Regions from separate parts of the Enterobacter huaxiensis genome, predicted to be linked through region 2. Evidence: predicted binding sites of a transcription regulator. Region 2 holds the regulator's gene; the other holds the start of a gene.

Region 1 (7,733 bases), 210 kb from region 2:
AATCCACAACGCTGTAAAATTCACATTTTTTAGCGTTAAATTTTGTGATTTCGATCGCCAACGGAGGATGAATGTATTCATTAATCCGTTAAGCAGTGAAATGTGCTTCACGTCGCAAAATTGAGAATTGGTATCATTTGTAAACATTGTCGGGAGTACAGAAAGCAAAAACCCCGCCGAAGCGGGGTTCTGTAAGAAGTTGAAGCTGACCGATAAGCCGGGTTCTGTCGTTGGACAGTCATTCATCTAGGCCAGCAATCGCTCACTGGCTCAAGCAGCCTACCCGGGTTCAGTACGGGCCGTACCATGTGAACCCCTATTTGGCCTTGCTCCGGGTGGAGTTTACCGTGCCACGGACTGTTACCAGCCGCGCGGTGCGCTCTTACCGCACCCTTTCACCCTTACCTGATCCCGCTTGCGCGGGCCATCGGCGGTTTGCTCTCTGTTGCACTGGTCGTGGGTTTCCCCCCCAGGCGTTACCTGGCACCCTGCCCTATGGAGCCCGGACTTTCCTCCCCTCCGCCCGTCTCCCCCCGAAAGGGGACGACGACGAAGCGGCGACTGTCTGGTCAGCTTCGGCGCGAAGTATAGAGGGTTTGCGCCCCGCTGTCACCCTTGGGTGTGCATCCCCACCTGCAAAGTGGCGGCGATATTGCGCGAGGCGCGGTAAATATTGTCATAAGCGCCGCGGAATGCCTCTTCGAGCGAGCCGATACTGCTCAGGACGCTGAACACGGCGTCGATACCGTACTGGTGGACTACGCCCACGTCCGGGGTAAGGCTGCCGGCGATCCCGATCACCGGCTTATGGTATTTCTTGGCGACGTTTGCCACGCCAACGGGCACTTTACCGTGAATGCTCTGGCTGTCGATCCGCCCTTCGCCCGTCAGCACCCAGGTGCAGTCGTGAATATGCTCTTCAAGATTGAGCGCCTGGGTAACAATCTCAATCCCGCTCTTGAGCTCCGCGCCGAGGAAAGCCATCAAGGCCGCTCCCATCCCGCCCGCGGCCCCTGCGCCCGGGACGTGTTTAACGTCAATATGCAGGGATTTTTTGATCATGTCCGCATAGTGGCTAAGGTTGGCGTCCAGTTCGAGGATCATCCCCTCGGTCGCCCCTTTTTGTGGACCAAAGATGCGTGACGCCCCCTTCTCCCCCACCAGCGGATTGGTGACGTCGCAGGCCACGCGGATTGCGCAGCCCTTAAGCCGCGCATCCAGCCCTGATACATCAATACCGTTAAGCGCCATCAGGCTGCTGCCGCCGTAGCCGATCTCCGTGCCGTTGGCGTCCGTAAGCTTCGCACCCAGCGCCTGCATCATACCGGCGCCGCCATCGTTGGTGGCGCTGCCGCCGATGCCGATAATAATATTGCGCGCGCCCTTATCCAGCGCGCTGAGGATAAGCTCCCCGGTACCGCGTGAGGTGGTGACGAGTGGGTTACGCTGCGCGTGAGGCACAAGCGCCAGGCCGCTGGCGGCCGCCATCTCGATGAACGCCGTGCTGCCGTCGCCGGACATCCCCCAGCAGGCGTTGACTTTCTCCCCCATAGGCCCGGTAACAACGGCGTGCTGTTCCGCGCCCTGGGTGGCAGCAATCATCGCTTCGACTGTACCTTCTCCACCGTCAGCGACAGGCACAGAAACATAAAGTGCATCGGGGAAAATTTCCCGAAATCCTTTTTCTATCGCCTGAGCTACCTCGGTGGCAGAGAGGCTTTCTTTATAAGAGTCTGGAGCGATTACGATTTTCATAGTTGTAGCCTGTTACTGCACATTTTCGGCCTGGACCGTAGGCCCGGTAAGCGCAGCGCCACCGGGCACGACGTTATTAGCGAGAGACTTCCACTTTCGCCAGTTTTTCGTAGTAGCACGCGATGGCGCTGTGGTCGGCAGTACCCAGACCATCCGCACGGAGCGCCTGCATCATCTCCATGACGGCGGCGGTCAGCGGCAGCTGCGCGCCCACGCCGTGGGAGGTGTCCAGCGCGTTCGCCAGATCTTTAATGTGCAGGTCGATGCGGAAACCGGGCTTAAAGTTACGATCCATCACCATCGGCGCTTTGGCATCCAGCACGGTGCTGCCCGCCAGGCCGCCGCGGATCGCCTGATAAACCAGATCCGGGTTTACGCCTGCTTTGGTTGCCAGAGTCAGCGCTTCAGACATCGCCGCGATGTTCAGCGCCACAATCACCTGGTTCGCCAGCTTGGTGACGTTGCCTGCGCCAATTTCACCGGTGTGCACCACGGAACCGGCCATGGCTTTCATCAGGTCGTAGTACTTGTCGAAAATCGCCTTGTCGCCGCCCACCATCACCGACAGCGTGCCGTCGATGGCTTTCGGCTCGCCGCCGCTCACCGGCGCATCGAGCATATCGACGCCTTTCGCCTTCAGCGCCTCGCTGATTTCACGGCTGGCCAGCGGGGCGATAGAACTCATATCAATCACCACCAGGCCCGGTTTTGCCCCATCGATAATGCCGTTTTCGCCCAGCGCCACTTCTTTTACGTGCGGGGAATTTGGCAGCATGGTGATGACCACATCACACTGCTCGGCAATGGCTTTAGCCGTGGAGGCCGCTTCTGCGCCGGCAGAAATGACTTCTGCAACAGCTTCTGGATTACGGTCGGAAACCACCAGTGAGTAACCTGCTTTAATGAGGTTTTTGCTCATTGGTTTGCCCATGATACCCAGGCCAATAAAACCCACTTTCAGCGTCATAATTTTTTCCTCAATGATGGTTATTTTTTAAAAGCGTCTGCTAATTTCTGCGTGGCGGAGCGGAATACGCCGAGGTCGCTGCCCACGGCAACAAAAGTTGCGCCCCACTCCAGGTAGCGGCGTGCATCCGCTTCAACCGGGGCCAGAATGCCGCACGGTTTGCCGTGCGCTTTGGCGCGGGCGAAAATGTGCTGGATGGCGCGCTGCACGTCCGGATGACCCGCATTGCCCAGGTGGCCGAAGGCAGCCGCCAGATCGCTTGGGCCAACGAAAATGCCGTCTACGCCGTCGGTTGCGGCGATGGCATCGACGTTATCAACGCCCTGCTGGCTTTCAATCTGCACCAGAATGGTGATGTTCTTGTTGGACTGCGCGAAGTAGTCCGGCACGGTGCCAAACATGTTGGCGCGATGCGATACGGACACGCCGCGAATGCCTTCTGGCGGATAGCGTGTAGAGGCCACGGCCCGCACCGCTTCTTCTTCGGTCTCCACGAACGGGATCAGGAAGTTGTAGAAGCCGATATCCAGCAGGCGCTTGACGATCACCGGCTCGTTCGTCGGCACACGCACCACAGGCGCGCTCTGGCTGCCCTTCAGCGTCATCAGCTGCGGGATAAAGGTGCTGATATCGTTAGGCGCATGTTCGCCGTCCAGCACCAGCCAGTCGAATCCGGCCAGGCCCAGCACTTCGGTGCTGATGGGGTTTGCCAGGGCAGACCAGCAGCCAATCTGGATCTGGTTCGCCGCGAGGGCTGCCTTAAATTTATTCGGGAAGATATCGTTACTCATCGCTTATACCTTTGCTTATTTCTGCAATTCCATACGTTTAATGTCGCCTACCACGAACAGGTAGCAGAACATCGCCATCAACGCTGAACAGCCAACGAATACCAGTGCCGCGTTGAACGAATGCAGTTCACTGACCAGATAACCAATTACCAGCGGCGTCGCGATAGACGCCACGTTACCAAAGACGTTAAACACGCCGCCGCACAGGCCAACAATCTCTTTTGGCGCGGTGTCGGAAATGACCGGCCATCCCAGCGCACCAAAGCCTTTGCCGAAGAAGGCCAGCGCCATCAGGGCAACCACCAGCGTGGTGTTGTTGGTGTAGTTACAGAGAATAATGGACGACGCCAGCAGCATGCCCAGCACAATCGGCAGCTTACGCGCCAGCGTTATCGACTTGCCCTGCTTAATCAGGTAATCCGAGAACACCCCGCCCAGCACGCCACCGGCAAAGCCGCACAGCGCGGGAATGGATGCCACCAGGCCCACCTTCAGAATCGACATCCCTTTTTCCTGCACCAGATAAATCGGGAACCAGGTGAGGAAGAACCAGGTGATAGTGTTGATAAAGTATTGACCAAAAAAGACGCCCAGCATCATGCGGTTGGTCAATAACTGTTTGATGTAGTGGAGTTTCGGGCCGCTCGCAGCCTGTACGCCCGGCTTTTTGTGATCCATATCGACCACGGCGCCACCTTCGGTGATGAACGTCAGCTCCTGCTCGGACATCCGCGGATGGTCGGTCGGGTTATGGATGTACTTCACCCATACGCCGGTCAGCACGAAACCAATCACGCCCATGACGGTGAAGACATGTTCCCAGCCCCAGGCGAAGGTCAGCCAGCCCAGCAGCGGCGAGAAGATTGCCAGCGAGAAATACTGCGCCGCGTTAAATAACGCAGACGCGGTGCCGCGCTCTTTGGTCGGGAACCAGGCCGCCACGATACGGGCGTTCGCCGGGAATGACGGCGCTTCCGAGAAGCCGAGCATAAAGCGCATGATGAACATTGATACGCCCGCCCAGGCCAGCGGGAAGACGTCCACAAAGCCCTGCAGGAAGGTGAACAGCGACCAGAAGAACAGGCTGTAGGTGTAAACCTTTTTAGAGCCGAACTTATCGAGCAGCCAGCCGCCGGGGATCTGCATCAGCAGGTAAGCCCAGCCGAACGCGGAGAAGATATACCCCATAGATACGGCGCTTAACTGCAGCTCTTTCGCCACCTCGGTACCGGCAATCGACAGCGTTGCACGGTCAGCATAGTTAATGGCCGTGACGATAAAAATAATCAGCAGAATTAAATATCGGGTGGGTACACCCTTTTTCGATTCTACAGTGGTATCCAGTATCATGTTTATTTCCTCAGGCACATCGATAGTTATATTTATAATTTTTAGAAGGAGTATTCCCTGATTATTTATCGATAGCAGGCAATATCAGGTAATTAACCAGACGCAATGAAATCGTGATTCAGTATAATCATCACCCGCTGTCTGCACATTGTAATAACGCTCAATTATAACGGCTATCATCAATAATATTTTGAGCATATGCACAACACGTTGGGCGCTGATGCACAGAATCAGCGATTAGCGGCTAAAGGGCGTGACGTCTCGCATTAGGGAGTGATCAGGATCACATTTTTATACTCAAAGTCCTGACATTCTTTATTTAAGAAAGCAGCGTCTTTATTTTTATAATAAGAAAATAAATATCTATCTGGCTGCATTTATTATCAGACACTTTGCTGGAGAATACTGAACAATGGCCGACATTGAAATTCGACAAGCATCGCCGACGGCGTTCTATATAAAAGTACACGACACCGATAACGTGGCGATTATTGTTAACGACAACGGCTTAAAAGCGGGAACCCGGTTCCCGGACGGGCTGGAACTGGTTGAGCATATTCCTCAGGGACATAAAGTCGCGCTGGTGGATATCCCGGCTCACGGTGAAATCGTGCGCTACGGTGAAGTGATTGGCTATGCCGTTCGCGCCATCCCGCAGGGAAGCTGGATTGAGGAGTCGCTGGTGGAACTGCCAAAAGCGCCGCCGCTTAACACCCTGCCGCTGGCTACGCGCGTGCCTGAGCCGCTGCCGCCGCTGGAAGGCTATACCTTCGAAGGCTACCGCAATGCAGACGGCAGCGTCGGCACCAAGAACCTGCTCGGTATTACCACCAGCGTGCACTGCGTGGCGGGCGTGGTGGATTACGTAGTCAAAATCATCGAGCGCGATCTGCTGCCGAAATACCCGAACGTCGACGGCGTGGTGGGCCTGAACCACCTCTACGGCTGCGGCGTGGCGATCAACGCGCCCGCGGCGGTGGTGCCTATTCGCACAATCCACAATATCGCGCTCAACCCGAACTTTGGCGGCGAGGTGATGGTGATTGGTCTGGGCTGCGAAAAGCTGCAGCCTGAGCGTCTGCTGCAGGGCACCGAAGATGTCAAAGCCATTCCGGTCGACGAGGCCAGCATCGTGCGTCTGCAGGACGAACACCACGTCGGCTTCAAATCAATGGTCGACGATATTCTTCAGGTAGCTGAACGTCATCTGGACAAGCTCAACAAGCGCCAGCGCGAAACCTGCCCGGCGTCTGATCTGGTCGTGGGAACCCAGTGCGGCGGCAGCGATGCGTTTTCCGGCGTCACCGCCAACCCGGCGGTAGGCTATGCGTCCGATCTGTTCGTACGCTGCGGCGCCACGGTGATGTTCTCTGAAGTGACCGAAGTGCGTGACGCCATCCACCTGCTGACGCCGCGCGCCGTCAACGAAGAAGTGGGCAAGCGCCTGCTGGAAGAGATGGCCTGGTACGATAACTATCTCGATATGGGCCAAACCGACCGCAGCGCCAACCCGTCGCCGGGCAATAAGAAAGGCGGCCTGGCAAACGTGGTGGAAAAAGCGCTCGGGTCGATTGCCAAATCCGGCCAGAGCGCGATTGTGGAAGTGCTCTCCCCGGGCCAGCGCCCGACGAAACGCGGCCTGATATACGCGGCAACGCCGGCCAGCGATTTCGTCTGCGGCACGCAGCAGGTAGCATCCGGTATTACGGTGCAGGTATTCACCACCGGACGCGGTACGCCGTACGGCCTGATGGCGGTGCCGGTGATTAAAATGGCAACCCGCACCGAGCTGGCAAACCGCTGGTATGACTTAATGGACATCAACGCGGGCACCATCGCCACCGGAGAAGAGAGCATTGAGGACGTCGGCTGGAAGCTGTTCCACTTCATTCTGGACGTGGCGAGCGGGCGGAAAAAAACCTTCTCTGACCAATGGGGATTGCATAACCAGCTGGCGGTGTTTAACCCGGCACCGGTGACGTGATTCATATTCCCAACCGCATCGAACGGTACCCTCTCCCTGTGGGAGAGGGTTAGGGTGAGGGGGAAAGCCCCCCTTAAACCAGCACCACGTCAATCCCGCTCTTACGTAATCCTTCCAGGCTCTCCGCCGGAATGCCTTCATCGACAATAATCATATCAATCCGTTGGGTATCGATGATTTTATGCAGGCTCGAGCGGTTAAATTTGCTGGAGTCAGTGACAACGATAATACGCTCCGCCACCTCGCACATTTTACGGTTCAGACGGGCTTCATCCTCGTTGTGCGTGCTCACGCCGCGATCGAGATCGATGGCGTCGACGCCCAGAAACAGCAGGTCAAAATGGTAATTTTGCAGCGACTGCTCCGCCTGGTCTCCATAGAAAGATTGTGACTGACGGCGCAAATGCCCACCGGTCATCAGCAATTCCACCCCTTCAGCTTCCAGCAACGCGTTCGCAACGTTCATGCCGTTGGTCATTGCAATCACGTCCGTGTGCTGGCGCAGCATACGGGCGATTTCAAACGTCGTGGTACCGGAATCCAGAATAATGCGGTGTCCGGGCTTTACCAGTTCCGCGGCTGCCTGCGCAATACTGCGTTTTACCGCCGTATTCAGCGAGCTTTTGTCTTCCACAGACGGCTCAATGCCTTGTGCATTGCCTTCACAGATCAGCGCGCCGCCGTAGGCGCGCACGGCGATGCCCTGCTTTTCCAGGAACGCCAGATCGTTGCGGATCGTCACCGTCGACACGCCGTATAAATGAGAAAGATCGTTAACCTGCACGCTTCCCTGCGCCCGCAACCGCTGAATGATCTGCTCCCGCCTTTCGCTGGTGCCGGTGATGCGCTTCTCCGCAGATGAATCGGTGCTGCTCATACGAGCTCC
Region 2 (7,733 bases):
ACGCCCTCGGTGGCCGCCATCATCTCCTGCTCGCCTTCGCGGCCAAGACGCCCGACGGTTTGCCGGAGCGCAATGTCTGCCGGCCGCTGCCAGCTCTGCTGCGCCAGCGCCTGAAACGTAGGGGTCAGGCTGCGCGCGGAGCGCTCCATCAGCGCAAGCGATAAATCGTGGTGCGCGCCGTTCCCCCGGCTGTCCACCAGACCGGGTTTCGGGCTTAATCGTGCTTCGTCAATCAGACACTGCGTGGCGGTTCGCGCCAGCCATTCGGCACCGCCTTCAACCTGAATCTGGGGCAGAAGTTTCATTACCAGCTCCGGAATTTCGCAGGTGGGTTATACAGACCGCCGGACCACTCAACGAGGTCAGACACGCTGCCCGCTGCCAGCAGAGAACGCGTAGCGTCGGTGCGGCGGATACCCATATCTTCCGGGTACAACACTTTTCCGCTCTGGCGCAGTTCCGCCACGCGTTTGGCGTCAACGCCAAGGCCGATATCGGTGATACCCGCGACGGCGGCAACCATGGCACGACGCTCTTCCAGATCTTTGGCGCGATAGAGGTAAGCAATCCCCTCTTCCGTCAGCACGTGGGTAACGTCATCGCCGTAAATCATGACCGGCGCCAGCGGCATCCCCGAGGCTTTGGCCACCTCGACGGCGTCGAGTTTTTCCACGAAGGTTGGCTTCACGCCCGCCTGGAAGGTTTCCACCATCTGCACCACGAGTTTTTTACCGCGCTGCATTGGGTCAGGCTCGGTGATCATGTTGAGCCAGGCCGGGGTAGCATGACGGCGACCGTGCGGGTCATGGCCCATGTTTGGCGCACCGCCGAAGCCGGAAAGACGACCGCGGGTCACGGTGGAGGAGTTGGCGTAGCCGTCAACCTGCAGCGTGGAGCCGATGAACATATCCACCGCGTACTGACCTGCCAGCTGGCAGAAGGCGCGGTTGGAACGCATGGAGCCGTCGGCACCGGTGAAGAACACGTCCGGACGGGCGCGGATATACTCTTCCATCCCCAGCTCGCCGCCGAAGCAGTGCACGCTTTCCACCCAGCCGCTTTCGATGGCGGGGATCAGCGTTGGATGCGGGTTCAGCGTCCAGTGCTTACAAATTTTTCCCTTCAGGCCGAGCTGTTCACCGTAGGTGGGCAACAGCAGCTCGATCGCCGCGGTGTTAAAGCCGATGCCGTGGTTCAGGGACTGCACCTGGTGCTCCGCGTAGATGCCTTTGATGGCCATCATCGCCATCAGGATATGTTCCTGCTTGATCAGGCGCGGGTCGCGGGTGAACAGCGGTTCGATAAAGAACGGCTTGTCGGCCACCACCACGTAGTCGATCCAGGAGCCCGGAATATCGACGCGCGGCAGGTCGCACTCGTCGTCCACCAGCTCGTTCACCTGTGCGATGACGATGCCGTCGTGGAACGCGGCGGCTTCCACCAGCGCCGGGGTATCTTCGGTACTCGCCCCGGTGTAGAGGTTGCCTTTGCGGTCCGCTTTAAAACCGGCGATCAGCGCCACGTTTGGCGAGAGGTCGACGTAGAGGCGGGAGTAAAGTTCGATGTAGGTGTGGATCGCACCGATTTCGAGCTGGCCATCTTCCAGCAGCTGAGAGATTCGCAGGCTCTGCGTGCCGGAGAAAGAGAAGTCCAGCTTGCGGGCGATGCCTTTTTCAAAGATGTCCAGATGCTCGCTGCGGCCGACGCTCGGCATAATCATATGCAGGTCGTGAACGATTTGCGGGTTCACCTCTGCAAGCGAGCGGGAAAGGAAATCCGCCTGCTTCTGGTTGTTGCCTTCCAGAACGACTTTGTCGCCCGGTGCGATCAGTTTTTCCAGCATGGCGACAAGATCGCCGGTTGGCAGTACCTTGCCCTGCACCGGTACGGACGCCAGACGACGCGCTTTTTCACTGCGTCGGGTGTTCCATTGCCGGGTGGGTGTTTGCCCAGATAACATTATTAACCTCCTGATTCAGCACATCATTCTGATTTGCCTAACGTTGAGTAAAGTTTGCGCTCTGGCGAGAAAGGCATCAATTAAGCGTAGAGCGGAATCATTAGCCTGAGAGTAATAATCAAGGTAAAGATTTGTGATCCGGATCAGTTCATGTTTCGGAAATCCAGGCTAAACGGGGTACAATTCGGAAGGTATAGTAAATTTCTGACAAGAATCAGCATCGCCCTTATGACCCAAATCATTCCATCAGACTTCGACATTGCAGCCGAAGACAGCGCCGAATTCGTGCCCATGCGCGGCGTGGCTAACCCCCACCTGCAAACCATGCTGCCGCGCCTGATCCGCCGCAAGGTGCAGTTCACCCCACACTGGCAGCGCCTGGATTTGCCGGACGGCGACTTTTTGGATCTCGCCTGGAGCGAGGACCCCGAGCAGGCCCGGCACAAGCCGCGTCTGGTGGTGTTCCATGGCCTGGAAGGCAGTCTGCATAGCCCCTACGCGCACGGTTTAATCCAGGCGGCGAAGGCCCGCGGCTGGCTTGGCGTGGTGATGCATTTTCGCGGCTGCAGCGGTGAGCCGAATCGCCAGAAGCGCATTTACCATTCCGGTGAAACCGAAGACGGCACCTGGTTCTTACACTGGCTCAGAGAGAATTTTGGCACGGTGCCAACGGCGGCGGTGGGCTATTCCCTGGGCGGAAATATGCTGGCCTGTCTGCTGGCAAAAGAGGGCAACGCCGCGCCGCTGGATGCAGCGGTTATCGTCTCCGCCCCCTTTATGCTCGAACAGTGCAGCTACCATATGGAAAAAGGCTTCTCACGGGTGTATCAGCGCTACCTGCTTAACCTGCTGAAAGCCAACGCCGCGCGCAAGCTTAAGGCCTACCCGGATACGCTCCCCGTCAGCCTGCAGCAGCTCAAGCGCGTGAAGCGTTTGCGCGAGTTTGACGATTTGATTACCTCGAAGATCCACGGTTTTGCCGATGCGATTGACTACTACCGCCAGTGCAGCGCCATGCCGCTGTTGAATCAAATCACCGCGCCGACGCTGATCATCCACGCAAAAGATGATCCGTTTATGGATCATCACTCTATTCCGGCACCGGACCATTTACCGGCCAACGTGCAGTACCAGCTCACCGAGTACGGCGGGCACGTTGGCTTTGTTGGCGGTACGCTGCGCCGGCCCAAAATGTGGCTGGAAACGCGCATTCCCGACTGGCTCACCTCATTTCTGGACGGTAAAAAATGATTATCCCCTGGCAGGATCTGTCTCCCGAAACGCTCGATAATCTGATTGAAAGCTTTGTATTACGTGAAGGCACCGATTATGGTGAACAAGAGCGTTCGCTTGAACAAAAGGTCAGCGATGTTAAGCGCCAGCTGAAAAGCGGCGACGTGGTGCTGGTGTGGTCCGAACTGCATGAGACGGTCAATATCATGCCCCGCAACGCGTTTCACGGCTGATCTGTAAACCTTTCCAGTCAGGGAGTTGCTATGTCTGCCAGACATCCGGTTATTGCCGTAACGGGCTCAAGCGGTGCGGGTACTACCACCACCAGCCTCGCTTTTCGCAAGATCTTCGCACAGCTGAATCTCCGGGCGGCAGAGGTGGAGGGCGACAGCTTTCACCGCTACACGCGCCCTGAAATGGACATGGCCATCCGCAAGGCGCGCGACCTGGGCAAACACATCAGCTATTTTGGGCCCGATGCCAATGATTTCGGGCTGTTAGAGCAAACCTTCCGCGAATACGGGCAGAGCGGTACCGGGCAGTCCCGCAAGTATCTGCACACCTACGACGAAGCGGTTCCCTGGAACCAGGTGCCGGGAACGTTTACCCCGTGGCAGCCGCTGCCGGAACCGACCGACGTGCTGTTTTATGAAGGGCTGCACGGCGGCGTGGTGACGCCCCATCACGACGTGGCGCGCCACGTGGATCTGCTGGTCGGCGTCGTGCCGATCGTGAACCTGGAGTGGATCCAGAAGCTGACGCGAGATATTAGCGAGCGCGGCCACTCGCGCGAGGCGGTGATGGACTCGGTGGTTCGCTCAATGGAGGATTACATTAACTTCCTGACGCCGCAGTTTTCCCGTACCCATATCAACTTCCAGCGCGTGCCGACGGTGGACACCTCTAATCCGTTTGCGGCGAAAACCATCCCGTCTCTGGATGAGAGCTTTGTGGTAATCCACTTCCGCAACCTCGAAGGCATTGATTACCCCTGGCTGCTGGCGATGCTGCAGGGCTCGTTCATTTCGCACATGAATACGCTGGTGGTGCCGGGGGGAAAAATGGGGCTGGCGATGGAGCTGATCATGACGCCGCTGGTGCAGCGGCTGATGGAAGGGAAGCAGATCGCGTGAGTTGTTTTGCCCGGTGGCGCTGCGCTTACCGGGCCTACGGTCATGCTTTTGCAGGGCGGGTCAGCGAAGCGCCACGCGCCAAAAGATTAGGCCTCGATCACCTCATACGAATGGGTGATGTTTACCGCTTTCTCCAGCATGAGCGCCACGGAGCAGTATTTCTCCGCAGACAGATCAACCGCGCGCGAAACCGCCGCGTCCTTCAGCTCTTTGCCGGTGACGATAAAGTGCAGATTAATGTGCGTGAACAGGCGTGGCGCCTCTTCGCGACGTTCTGACGTCAGCTTCACTTCGCAATCGGTTACGTCGTGACGGCCTTTTTGCAGAATCGACACCACGTCGATTGCGCTGCAGCCACCCGCCGCCATCAGCACCATTTCCATCGGGCTTGGCGCTTTGTCGCCGGAGTTACCGTCCATCAAAATCTGGTGTCCGGAAGCTGACTCGCCCAGGAACGTTAAACCTTCTACCCATTTCACACGCGCTTGCATATTCATTAACTCCAACGTTGCATTTTTGGTGACAGATTACGCGTGCGTTACAATTCTCGCAACGGAAGGCGACCTGCATCATGCTGAAGCGAGACACCAGGAGACACGCGGCAAAAGCTATGCTAAAACACTCTGGATGCTACAGTAATACATTGACGTTACACATGTATGCAGAGGACATCAAACTTTACTGGCTGCGAAACGTTACGACAGCCGACTTCCCAGGGTATGGGTAAGAATTCGATTGCAACCCCAGAGTCCGGATGCATCTTATGGCTCTGGTGACAGCTTATAACAGAGGATAACAGCGCATGGTGCTTGGCAAACCGCAAACAGACCCTACTCTCGAATGGTTCTTGTCTCATTGCCACATTCATAAGTACCCATCAAAGAGCACGCTGATTCACCAGGGTGAAAAAGCGGAAACGTTGTATTACATCGTTAAAGGCTCGGTGGCAGTGCTGATCAAAGATGAAGAAGGGAAAGAGATGATCCTTTCTTATCTGAACCAGGGCGATTTCATCGGTGAACTGGGCCTGTTTGAAGAGGGCCAGGAACGTAGCGCCTGGGTTCGTGCAAAGACAGCATGTGAAGTGGCTGAAATTTCTTACAAGAAATTCCGTCAGCTGATTCAGGTAAACCCTGACATCCTGATGCGTCTTTCTTCGCAGATGGCGCGCCGTCTGCAGGTGACATCCGAGAAAGTGGGTAACCTCGCATTCCTGGACGTTACCGGCCGTATTGCACAGACCCTGTTGAACCTGGCAAAACAGCCAGACGCGATGACCCACCCGGACGGCATGCAAATTAAAATTACGCGTCAGGAAATTGGTCAGATCGTCGGCTGCTCCCGCGAAACCGTGGGCCGTATCCTGAAAATGCTGGAAGACCAGAACCTGATCTCCGCCCACGGTAAAACCATCGTGGTCTACGGAACCCGTTAATTCGGTTAAACGGCGTGCCATCGCAAGGTGTCACGCCGTTTTTGTCTCTATTCCCCATGTGGCGCAGGCTGATCTATCACCCGGAAGTTAACTACGCACTGCGACAAACGTTGGTGTTGTGCCTTCCCGTGGCCGTCGGCCTGATCCTCGGACATCTTCAGCAAGGCCTGCTGTTTTCCCTCGTTCCCGCCTGCTGCAACATCGCCGGTCTGGACACGCCGCATAAACGCTTTTTTAAACGCCTGATTATCGGTGGCTGCCTGTTCGCCGGCTGTAGCCTCGCCGTACAGCTCCTGCTCGCCCGCGATATTCCGCTGCCGCTGATCCTGACCGTGCTGGCGATGACGCTGGGCGTGACGGCGGAGATCAGTTCGCTTCACGCTCGCCTGCTGCCCGCCTCGCTGATCGCCGCCATCTTCACCCTTAGCCTCGCCGGCAACATGCCGGTGTGGGAACCGCTGCTCATCTACGCCCTCGGCACGCTGTGGTACGGGCTGTTTAACTGGTTCTGGTTCTGGCTATGGCGGGAGCAGCCGCTGCGTGAATCCCTTAGCCTGCTCTACGTGCAGCTTGCCGACTACTGCGAAGCAAAGTATACCCTGCTCACCCAGCACACCGACCCGGAGAAATCGTTGCCGCCTCTGCTCGCCCGTCAGCAAAAGGTGGTCGATTTAATCAGCCAGTGCTATCAGCAGCTACACATGCTTGCCGCCAATAAAAACCATGGCTATAAGCGGCTGCTGCGCACCTTCCAGGTGGGGCTGGACCTGCAGGAGCACATCTCCGTAAGCCTGCATCATCCGGAGGAGGTGCAAAAGCTGGTCGAGCGCAGCCACGCCGAAGCGGTGATCCGCTGGAATGCCCAGACGGTATCGGCGCGTCTGCGCGTGCTGGCTGATGATATTCTCTATCACCGCTACCCCACGCGCTTCAACATGGAAAAACAGCTCGGCGCGCTGGAGAAAATCGCCCGTCAGCACCCGGAAAACCCGGTCGGCCAGTTTGCCGCCTGGCACTTTAGCCGCATCGCGCGCGTGCTGCGTACCCAGCGGCCGCTTTACCCGCGTGACCTGATGGCCGATAAGCAAAAACGCCTGCCGCTGCTGCCCGCGCTTAAAAGCTATCTGTCACTGAAATCTGCCGCGCTGCGTAACGCCGCGCGGATAAGCGTGATGCTGAGCGTCGCCAGCCTGATGGGCATGGCGCTGCACCTGCCGAAGCCCTACTGGATCTTAATGACCGTGCTGCTCGTGACGCAAAACGGCTACGGCGCCACGCGGGTGCGCATTTTCCACCGGGCTGGCGGAACCTTAGCCGGACTGATTATTGCCGGCGCCACGCTGCACTTCCACGTGCCGGAAGGCTATACGCTGGTGGGGATGCTGGCGATCACGATGATGAGCTATTTGATTATCCGCAAAAACTACGGCTGGGCGACGGTGGGCTTTACGGTCACGGCGGTGTACACCCTGCAGCTGCTCACGCTCAACGGCGATCAATTCATTATTGCCCGCCTGGTCGATACCCTGATTGGCTGCCTGATTGCCTTCGGCGGCATGGTCTGGCTGTGGCCGCAGTGGCAAAGTGGATTACTGAGGCAAAACGCCCACGACGCGCTGGAAGCGGATCAGCAGGCTATTCGTCTCATCCTGAGCGACGATCCGAAGCCTTCCCCGCTGGCCTACCAGCGCATGAAGGTCAACCAGGCGCACAACGCCCTGTTCAACTCGCTCAACCAGGCGATGCAGGAGCCGGGCTTTAACTCGCACTATCTGGCGGACATGAAGCTGTGGGTCACCCACAGCCAGTTTATCGTCGAGCATATTAACGCCATGACCACGCTGGCGCGCGAGCACACCATGCTGACGCCGGACCTGGCGCAGCGCTATTTGCAGTCGTGTGAAATTGCCCTGCAGAGGTGTCAGCAGCGTCTGGAGTATGACGCACCGGGTGAGTCCGGGGATTCGAATAT

What was found. Region 2 encodes CRP, which controls carbon source genes, mostly activating them, when cyclic AMP is high. Its sites were predicted from a motif close to ATGTGANNNNNNTCACAT; they were not measured.
Region 1: the regulator CRP is predicted to act here: its motif matches at 5,135-5,152, upstream of garD (galactarate dehydratase).

Annotation. Positions count from the first base shown of each region.
Region 1 covers NZ_CP043342.1:602,343-610,075, reverse strand. Annotated here, with positions in the region: RNA gene rnpB (RNase P RNA component class A) at 198-577, opposite strand; gene garK (glycerate 2-kinase) at 610-1,755, opposite strand; gene garR (2-hydroxy-3-oxopropionate reductase) at 1,832-2,722, opposite strand; gene garL (2-dehydro-3-deoxyglucarate aldolase) at 2,743-3,513, opposite strand; gene D5067_RS02965 (MFS transporter) at 3,529-4,863, opposite strand; gene garD (galactarate dehydratase) at 5,276-6,847, shown strand; gene D5067_RS02955 (DeoR family transcriptional regulator) at 6,921-7,724, opposite strand.
Region 2 covers NZ_CP043342.1:393,784-401,516, reverse strand. Annotated here, with positions in the region: gene D5067_RS01860 (triphosphoribosyl-dephospho-CoA synthase) at 1-305, opposite strand, end outside; gene mdcA (malonate decarboxylase subunit alpha) at 305-1,960, opposite strand; gene D5067_RS01850 (hydrolase) at 2,189-3,211, shown strand; gene D5067_RS01845 (YheU family protein) at 3,208-3,426, shown strand; gene D5067_RS01840 (phosphoribulokinase) at 3,457-4,326, shown strand; gene D5067_RS01835 (OsmC family protein) at 4,413-4,817, opposite strand; gene crp (cAMP-activated global transcriptional regulator CRP) at 5,129-5,761, shown strand; gene D5067_RS01825 (YccS/YhfK family putative transporter) at 5,818-7,733, shown strand, end outside.